Regions from separate parts of the Kitasatospora sp. NPDC094028 genome, predicted to be linked through region 1. Evidence: riboswitches for the same ligand, from Rfam matches in the RefSeq annotation. Region 1 holds a riboswitch; the other holds the start of a gene.
What was found. A riboswitch is a leader RNA that binds a small molecule or an ion and turns the genes downstream of it on or off. The one in region 1 is predicted to bind cyclic di-AMP.
Positions count from the first base shown of each region.

Region 2: linked by a shared signal. The riboswitch ahead of ACPC54_RS01015 (C40 family peptidase) and the one ahead of ACPC54_RS24055 (transglycosylase family protein) in region 1 are both predicted to bind cyclic di-AMP.

Region 1 covers NZ_JBMVFA010000016.1:158,895-163,606, forward strand. Annotated here, with positions in the region: gene ACPC54_RS24050 (hypothetical protein) at 1-66, opposite strand, end outside; gene ACPC54_RS24055 (transglycosylase family protein) at 247-1,578, opposite strand; cyclic di-AMP (ydaO/yuaA leader) riboswitch at 1,565-1,727, opposite strand; gene ACPC54_RS24060 (sirohydrochlorin chelatase family protein) at 2,264-3,211, opposite strand; gene ACPC54_RS24065 (DUF397 domain-containing protein) at 3,779-4,051, shown strand; gene ACPC54_RS24070 (ATP-binding protein) at 4,339-4,712, opposite strand, start outside.
Region 2 covers NZ_JBMVFA010000001.1:228,278-232,989, reverse strand. Annotated here, with positions in the region: gene ACPC54_RS01020 (C40 family peptidase) at 1-201, opposite strand, end outside; gene ACPC54_RS01015 (C40 family peptidase) at 427-1,530, opposite strand; cyclic di-AMP (ydaO/yuaA leader) riboswitch at 1,541-1,694, opposite strand; gene ACPC54_RS01010 (C40 family peptidase) at 2,049-3,086, opposite strand; gene ACPC54_RS01005 (NYN domain-containing protein) at 3,286-4,712, opposite strand, start outside.

The DNA.
Region 1 (4,712 bases):
CGTTCCGGCGAGCATCATCACGTCGATCGCGAGGTTCGCATCGATGGTGACGGTGACCTGGGCCATGGTGACTCCTCCTCGGGTGCAGAGCAGCAGCATGCCCCTTGGGGCTCCGTTCCACCACAGCGGCGATCGTCCCGGCACCGGAACGCGCCAGAACCCCCGGGGAGGAGCGGGCAGGCTCTCCCCGGGGGCGTCGTGGCGCCGGTTCCCCGGCCGTCAGCCGTCAGCTGTCAGCCGGCGGGCTCAGACGCGGCCGGCGAAGTCCGGCGCCCAGTTGGCGACGGTCTGCAGGCGCACGCCGACGCTGGGGTTGGCGGCCTCGACGTACTGGCCGCCGCCGATGTAGATCGCGACGTGGTAGACGCCGGAGTCCTGGCCGTTGTTGGACCAGAACAGCAGGTCGCCCGGCTGCAGGCTGTCCAGCGAGACGTGGGTGCTGGCGGCGGCCTGGTCGGCGGCGACGCGCGGCACCGAGATGCCCGCGGCGCGCAGCGCGGCCTGGGTCAGGCCGGAGCAGTCCCAGCCGCCGTTGCCGGTGCCGCCGTAGACGTAGGCCTGGCCGACCTGGGCCTTGGCGAAGGAGATCGCGGCGGCCATGCTGCCGGTCGCGGCCGGGGCCTGGGTCTGGGCCGGGGCGGCGGGCTTGGCGGCCTGCGCGGTCTGCTTCGGCGAGGTCTGCTCCTGCGCGGTCGGCTTGGCGTTCACGGCACCGCCGGTGGCGGCCTGGCCGGACTGCTGCGAGCGGTCGAACCAGCTGAAGCCCGAGCCGGACTTGTCGGTGGAGGACTGGCCCGCCGGGGCGGCGGCCTCGTCACCGAAGCTCAGGTGCTGGCCCGGGTAGATGGTGTCCGGACCCTGGGTCAGGGTGGCGCGGTTCAGGTCGTACAGGTGCTGCCAGCCGCCCTGGACGTTGTGCTTGGCGGCGATCGAGGACAGCCAGTCGCCGTCGACGACGGTGTAGTCGCTGCCGGGGGCCTGCGGCTGGCGCTTCTGCGCCCAGGCGCCCTTGGCCCAGTCGCTCGTGGTGGAGCCGCTCTTGGCGGTGTCGGCGGCGGCCTGGTCCGGGGCGGGCGCGGCGGGCTTGGCGGCCGGCGCGGCCGGGGCCTGGGCGGGCTTGGCGGCCGGCTTGGCGGCGGCCTTGGGGGCGGTGCCGGCCGAGGTGTCGACGGCGGCGGGGGTGCCGCCCTGGGTCAGGCCGGCCTGGATGGAGCAGACGGGCCAGGCGCCGGGGCCCTGCGAGGCGAGGACCTTCTCGGCGACGGCGATCTGCTGGTCCTTGGTGGCCTGGTTGGCCTGCGGGGCGTAGGCGGTGCCACCGAAGGCGGCCCAGGTGCTGGAGGTGAACTGCAGGCCGCCGTAGAAGCCGTTGCCGGTGTTGATGCTCCAGTCGCCGCTGCTCTCGCACTGGGCGACCTTGTCCCAGGTGGCGACGGACGCGGCGGAGGCGGTGCCGGTGGTGAGGCAGGGGACGGTGAGGCCGATGCCGGCGACGCCGAGGGCGGCGATCACGCGACGGGTGCGGCTGGACAGGCGGGTGCCGTTGGTGGGCAGCATGAAGACGCGGTCCTCTCCCACGCCTGCGAGGTGAGCTGTCGGATTCGGGCTGGAGTTGCCCGGCCGCGCGGTGAGCGCGGCTTCACCCCTAGCCCAGAACCGTTCCGGGGAACGGTCCGGGGCGACTTACCTGTGGGTCCCCCGCTCCTGCCGTGGTGCGTTTTCGCGCTGCCAGGACATCCGACGGCAGGACTCGGCGTTGCGGATGAACTGGGTCCGTGTGGTCACGAACGGGGAGCACGTTAAGCAGAATTAAGGGAAATCCGCAAACAGTGTGATGCGCATCACGGTTTAGCGAAAACTGTCGAATGGGCTGCAAATCAAGATCGCAAATGATCGTTTTTCGGCAATCCGGCGGTGAATTCCCACAACTGGCTCCGCCTCAGGAAAGGCGTGACGGAGCGTCGGGGTGCGGGGCGGCGCGGGGGAGTGCGGATGGGAGCGCGCTTTTGCGGCGGGGGAGCGGCGGTAAATCGGGCGCCGGTCTATTCGCCCATAAATCGCGCAGAACGGACATAACCTTTCGCGGCCCGCGCGTTCGACGCTTCCTCGTCGGCCTGCCCGGCCTGCCCGGCCTGCCCGGCCTGCCCGGCCTGCCCGGCCCGCTCGGCCGCCCGGCCCGTCCGTCCGCGCGCGGGCAGCCGAAAGGGCCCGGAACGCGAACGTTCCGGGCCCTCGGGCGTACGACGGGGGTGCGGGCGGCCCGTCAGGCCTCCACGGGCCCCTGGGCGGCCGCGTGGGCGCCACGGGAGCCCTCCCCGGCCTCGGCGGCGGCAGCGGCCTCGGCTTCGGCCTGGGCCAGCTCCTCCGGCGAGGGGGTGGGCAGCGCGGCCAGGTAGGTGGAAGCGATCAGCTGCGCCACCGCCGGGTAGGCGCCGAGCGGCGCGGCGGACGGGCAGCCGGTCTCCTCGGCGGCCGTGGCGAGCAGCTCGGAGTCCGCCTCGGGGCCGATCACCAGCGGGGCCAGCGCCGGGCGCTGGGAGCCGGTCTCCTTGAGGTGGTCCACGGCCGCGGCGACCGAGCCGGGCACGTCGAGCGCGGCGGCGACGACCGGGACGGCCAGCCGGGCGGCGAGCAGCACGCCGGTGATGCCGGCCGCGGCGGCCGCGTCCTCGCCGCCCGCGGTGGTGAGGACGACGCCGTCCGCGGCGGTGGCGATGGCGAACAGCCGGGCGCGGTCGGCGCGGGCCAGTCCGGCCTCGGACAGCCGCACGTGCACGCCCTCGGCGAGCAGCGGGTGCGGGCCCAGCGCGTCGGTGACGGTCGCGCCGTACTCGGCGGCGAGGGCGTGAAGCCCGGTCAGGAAGTCGTGCGGACCGGAGACCAGCGGCACCACGACGGGTGCGGGCAGGCCGGCCTCGGCGGTCGCGGCCAGGAGCTCGGCGACGGTGCGGTCCTCGCTGTCGGCCGCCTCGCCGTCACCGGTGAGGTATCCGGCCGCGGCCTGGACGCCGTTCTGCTCGCTGCGGACGATCGACAGCAGTTCCTCGACGACCGAGCGGGACTCGGGCCCGGCGGTCGCGGGCACGGCCAGCACCAGGGCCGGGGCTCCGGTCGGAATCTCGGGGCGCTCGGGACGGCGATGGCGCCCCCGCGCACGGGAGCCTGGAGTGCGGACGGGCAGTGGCGCGCCCGGAATGGCTGCGGTGCTCATGCCGGAGATCGTAGGACATCGCCCCGTCAGGCCTGCAGTCGGCTGCCGGACGGGTTTCGCGTGCGCTCCGTGCCGGGCCTGTGCGCCACCCCCGCCGGATCGGGAGATTTCCCGGCAATCCGGACGAAAACCTCCCCAATCCCTCGCCCGGGGCCGCAGGGGACCGGAGAGTGATGACGCGGCGCGAGGGGCCCGGCGTTGCAGCCGTGGCGAGTGAGATGTTTCACAGGGCCGGACCGGTTTGACAGAGGGTCACGGGGGTGCGACTCCCGGCGGTCGAAGATCAACATTCAGCGGAGGGCCGCTCACGGCCGGTCATCGGACCGCTGGCGATTCAGTGGCGTTTGTCCGTTTACATACCGTCAGGAGAAGGGTCCGTGAAGAGTTCGGGGCATGGAAAGAAAGCCTCGTGCACCTGCAACGTCCCGTGCTGATGCACGTGCACTGCAGCTATCATCGCGTCAAGTGAGGCGTTGTACCGGGCCGGTACGGGGCCGGTCCGATCGTTCGGTGGGTGCCGGGGGCGCCGCGCCGGACGACAACTCCGGATCTCTTCGGGAGATTTCTATGCACGACTCGCAGGACTCGCAGCACACGCACGGCTCGTGCGGCCCCTACAACGGGATGGCCGCCGCCGATCTCACGGGGGTCGTCTGGCAGAAGAGCCGGCACAGCAACTCGCAGGGCAACTGCGTCGAATTCGCCGCCCTGCCGGGCGGCGACGTGGCGATGCGCAACTCGCGCTTCCCGGACGGCCCGGCGCTCATCTACACCCGGGCGGAGATCGCCGCCCTGCTGCTGGGGGCCAAGGACGGGGAGTTCGACCACCTGGCGGTCTGACGGGGGGCCGCTTCGCCATCGGGGGGCCGTCGTGGGTGCTGACACCACGACGGCCTTTGACTTGTCCGGAGCCGGTGCTCCGGTACCCCTGGTTCCGGGGGTGTTTCCTGCGGGGTCCGGCACGGCCGTGGTGTCCGCCGTGCTCGCGGTGCCCGGGGCGTCCGCCGCGCCCGCCGCACCGCTGCGCGCGGGTGCCGCCCCTGACCGGCCGGGCGCGTGCGCCCGCCGGCGCCCGGGGTGTGGTCCTCCCGGGGCCTCGCCCGCCGCCGTCCGCGCGGCGCCCTGCGCTAGGCGGAGCGTCGGTGCCGTCCGCCGGCTTCGGAGCCGACCGCGGGCTCCGCTTCGAACATCGCCCAGACCACCTTGCCGCTGCCCAGCGGGTGCCAGCCCCAGGAGCGGCTGAACGATTCCACCAGGTGCAGCCCGCGACCGGACTCCGCGACGAAGTCCGCCTCCCGGGCCACCGGCCCGAGACAGCTCGGGTCGCTGACCGCGCACACCACCTGCGGGGCGCGGTGCACGAGGCTTATTCGGATCGGCAGCCGGCCCTCGGGGGCCGGCTGTGTGGGAAAGTCGTACTCGCCCTGGGCGCCGCCCGTCGGGTCGGGCCGTGCGCCGATCGCATGCCGCAGCGCGTTGGTGACCAGCTCCGAGGCGACCA
Region 2 (4,712 bases), on a different contig from region 1:
CGCGTTGTACTTCTCGGACGCCTGCTCGGCCTCGTCGTACAGCCGCTCCACCTGCACCTTGACGTCCTTGCGGTCGGGCGCGTCCGGGCCGCCGGGGGCGGCCTGCGCGGAGCCGGCGGTCGCCACCCCGAGGGCGGTGGTGGCGGCCGCGGTCAGCACCAGCGCGCGGGCGAGCAGTTGGGAACGGCGATGCACGGGCATGGCGGCGGCGGCTCCAATCCTGCGGCGCGGCCCCGCCGCCGCACCGGAACGGGCGGCTCTGGAGCGGGGGTCCGGTGGCAGACGTTAGCGAGTCCGGGCAATCGAGTCCAAACCCCCACCGGTCCGAATATTCGCCCCCTAATCGGACATCAGGACGAGCCGCCGGCAAAGCCGCAGGCCCGGCCTCCCCTGGGGAAGACCGGGCCTGACGGAGGCTGCGCGGGATCAGACCCGCACGATGGAGGAGAGCGGCATGTTGGAGACCGCCTCGTAGCGCACCACGGCGCCCGGCTTCGGCGCGTGCAGCACCTGGCCGTTGCCGGCGTAGATGCCGACGTGGTGGGCGTCGCCGAAGAAGATCAGCAGGTCGCCCGGCTGGGCCTGGGACAGGTCGGAGCCGATCCGGGTGCCGGCGCCGGCCTGCTCCTGCGAGGTGCGCGGCAGCGAGACGCCGGCCTGGTTGAAGGCCCACTGCATCAGGCCGGAGCAGTCGAACGAGCCCGGGCCGGTGGCGCCGTAGACGTACGGGCTGCCGAGCTTGGAGGCGGCGTACTGGAGCGCCGCGGCACCGTGCGAGCTGCCGGGGGCGATCACGGGGGCCGGGGCGGAGAGGTCGCTGCGGCTGCTGTCGCGCGAGGCGCGGTCGGGGGTCGACTGCGCGGGCTTGGCGGCGTCCGCCTTGGCCTTGGCGTCGGCGGCGGCCTTCGCCTCGGCGGCGGCCAGCTGCTGGCGCTCCTGCTCGGTCAGCGTGTTGAGCAGGTCCTGGGCCGCCTTGAGCTTGCCCTGGACCTCCTCCTTGTCCGACTTGAGCTGCTTGGTGGTGGACTCCAGCTCGTTGAGCTTGCCCTGGGCCTCGTTGCGGTCCTGGTCGAGCTTGCGCTGCTGGTCCTGGAGTTCCTTCAGCTGGTTCTTCTGGGTGCCGCCGACCTGGTTCAGGGTGCCGGCCTGGCTGAGGAAGGTGTCCGGGCTGGAGTTGAACATCAGCTGGACGGTGGGCGATATGCCGCCGTTGCGGTACTGCTCGCCGGCGATCTCGGCGAGGCCGCCCTGCAGGTCGGTGACCTGGCCCTGCTGCCGCGCGATCTTGTCCTGCAGGCCGGAGACCTGCTTCTGCAGCTCCTGCTGCTTCTCCTGCGAGGCGTTGTACTTCTCGGTCGCCTGCTCGGCCTGCTCGTTGAGCTTGTCGACCTGCTCCTTGACCTGGTCCTTGGTCGGCTGCGGGTCGGCGTGCGCGCCCTGTGCGGACAGGGCGACGGCAGCGGCGGCGACGCCGGTCAGGATCGAGACGCGGGCGCGGCCGGCGGGCTTGGGACGACGATGGGACGCCACGAAGGCGGGCTCCTTCTTCCTACGTCCGCCTACCGGGTGAGCTGACGGGTTCGGGCCGGAAGCATGCCCTACGACGCCTCACGGCCGTTCCATCGGCCGACCTGGCGCCGATTCACCCCGGAGGAACGTGGTTCCCCGGCTCCGCTCCACAGCGCCCCCGACCACTGGGCTCCCCTGTCGGGCAGTCGCTTCGACCTGCCCCGCTGTCTCGCGAACTCGACGGAAACCACCGCCGCCACCCAGGCTGGGTGATCGACAGTGCGGTGGTTCGGGTCATGACCCTAGTAACTGGACCGTGATCCGTTCAAATCCTTGTCAGAAAAAAGACGTAAGAATGCCGAAGTTCTTCTGTGAAAATGACCGAAGGTGATCACGTCCACACGCATAGCTGATCGGATTTCACGAATCGGCCAGCCGGGCGGTCACAGCCGAACGCCACCCCCCGGAACGAGGGGTGGCGGGTGTCACAAGCGTTCGGAGCGGCCCTGCGGCCTGCCGGTCCGTCGGCCCCGCGGGCGTCAGACCCGGCGGATGGTGTTGATCGGCATCGCGTCGGCCTTCATCACCTTCACCACGTCACCGGTGTGCGGCGCGTGCACCACCATGCCGTTGCCGATGTACATCCCGACGTGGTGCCGGTCGCTGCCGTAGACCACCAGGTCGCCCGGCTGGGCCTGGTCCAGCGAGGGCACCCGGGTGCCGACGTTGCCCTGCTCCTGCGAGGTGCGCGGCAGCGAGACGCCGGCCTGGCCGTACGCCCAGACCATCAGGCCCGAGCAGTCGAAGGTGCTCGGCCCGGTGGAGCCCCACTGGTACGGCGAGCCCTGCTTGCTCATCGCCTTGGCCACCGCGACGCCCGCGTAGCCGCTCGCCTGCGGCAGCGGGCCGATGTCCGGGCGGTCGGAGCCGCGCGAGGCCCGGTCCACCTGAGCCTGCTGGGCCTTCAGCGCGGCACGGTCGGCGGCGCTGAGCGAGTTCATCAGGTCCTGCGCGGCCTTCAGCTTCTGGTTGACGTCCGCCTTGGCCTGGTTCAGGTCCTTGGTCGTGGAGTCGAGCGAGGCCAGCACCGCGGCCGCCTCGGTCTTCTGCTGGTCCAGCCGGCGCTGCTGGTCCAGCAGCCCCTTGAGCGCCTCGGCCTGACTGTTGCTGGCCTGCTGGACGCTGGACGCCTTCTGCAGGTAGCCGCTCGGGTCGGAGGAGAGCATCAGCTGGACGGACGGGTCGATGCCGCCGGTGCGGTACTGCTCTCCGGCCACCTCGGCCAGACCCGACTTCAGCTGGGTCATCTGGTCCTGGCTGCGCGCCACCTGGTCCTGCAGCTGGTCCGACTGCTTGCGCAGCTGGTCGGCCCGCTCCTTGGCGCCGTTGTACTTCTCGGCGGCCTGCTCCTGCTCGGTCTGGAGCTGGTCGATCTGCTCCTTGACCTGGTCCTTGCTGGGCTGGGGCGCGGCGTGCGCGCCCACCTGGGCCGAGAGGGCGACCGCGGTCGCAGCGGCAGCGGTGAGCACGGAGACCCGTGCGCGACTCGGCTGCTTCGGACGGCGGTGGGAGGCCAAGAGACCGGCTCCTTCTTCCATCGGACTCACCTGTACGAGTGAGAATCCGGAAAATAGGTTTGACGCCAGACCCTAGTGAAGATCTCTGCGTTTCGCCAACCCCCCAATGGCGTGAAACCGGCCTCCGACGCTGACTTCACCAGATCCGCACATGACCGCCATCCGGGCGCTGACCAGGCATCACGCCCTCCGGCCCGGGTCAGGGCCGGGCCAGCCGGTTCAGCAGCAGCACCGAGGCCACCGGGCGCGCGCCCGCCTTCCGCACGCCCTCCGCGACCTCCCGATCGGTGGACACCACCACGACCGGACGGCCCTGCGGCTCGGCCCGCACCAGACGGCGGATCAGCTCGTCGGCCGTCTCCCCGGTCCGGCTGAACCGCACCCGCACCCCGCGCGGCGGCGCCATGATCACCGGAACGTCCAGGTCCTGGCCGTCGAACACACAGGTGACCTCCGCCTGGGTGCGCTGCGCCAGCATCGCCAGCCCGCCCAGCAGCCGGATCCGCTGCTGCTCCAGCGGCAGCGTCGGATAGCCGGTCTTGGTCACGTTGTAGCCGTCCACCACCAGGTGCACCTGCGGGATCGCCAGCAGCTGGTCCAGCAGCGCCGGATCGTCGTCCGCCAGACCCCGCCTGGCCACGTCGTGCGGCGAGGCCGCCCCCGGCACCACCGCCTCCACCAGATCCGCCGGGCGGATCTGCGAGACCGGCAGCGCCAGCTCCCGCTGCAGCCCCTGCGCCGACTGCAGCACCGTGTCCAGCAGCAGCCGCAGCCGCATGTCCTCCACGCTGCGCCCCTCGCGGGCCGAACGGCGGCCCTGCTCGGCGGCGTTCTCCAGCTCCGAGACCCGGTGCCGCAGCCGCCGCGCCTCGCTCTCCGCGGTGCCGCGCTCGGCCGCCGCCTGGGCCTTCACGGACTCCAGCTCCCCCGCCAGCCGGCGCGCCTCGGCCTGCGCCCGGCGGGTGTCGCTCTCCAGCGACCGCACCTTCTTGCGCAGCGACTCGGCCTCCCGCCGGACCTCCTCGGACTCCGCGCGCTGGCGGTCCAGGTCCGCGCGGGCGGTGGCCCGCAGCTCGGCCAGCTCGGCCTGCAGCTTCTCCAGCAGCCGCGCGGACTCCGCGGCCGCACCCTCGGCCCCGGCCCGCTCGGCCTCCTCGCCCGCCTCCGCGACCAGCCGGCTCCACCCGGCCGAACGCACCAGGTAGGCGGCGGCCGCGACGTCCATCGGGTCGGCGGCGCCCGGCACGGTGCCCGACTCCAGCGCCTTCACCAGGTCCGGCTGGCCGAGCCGCAGCCGCTCCGCTATCCGCACCCGGAAGGCCGGCTCCGACTCCAGCGCCGCCGCCAGGGCCGTCGCCGCGTACTTGGCCCGCCGCGCGGGGGTGAACTTCGCGTACTGGCGCAGGCTCTGCGGCAGTTCGGCCGCCGGCAGCCCGCCGAGCGCGTCCGAGGCCAGCCCGACCACGCGCCGGCGCACCCCTTCGGGCAGCGGCCGGTCGAGCTTCTCGACCGCCCGCTCCGCCGCCGCGCCGGTCTCCCCGGCCACCTCCGCCGCCCCGGGCCCCTCGGCCGTGCCGGACGCCCCGGGCGCCCCGGACTCGGACGCGGCCGGCTCGACGGGCTCCT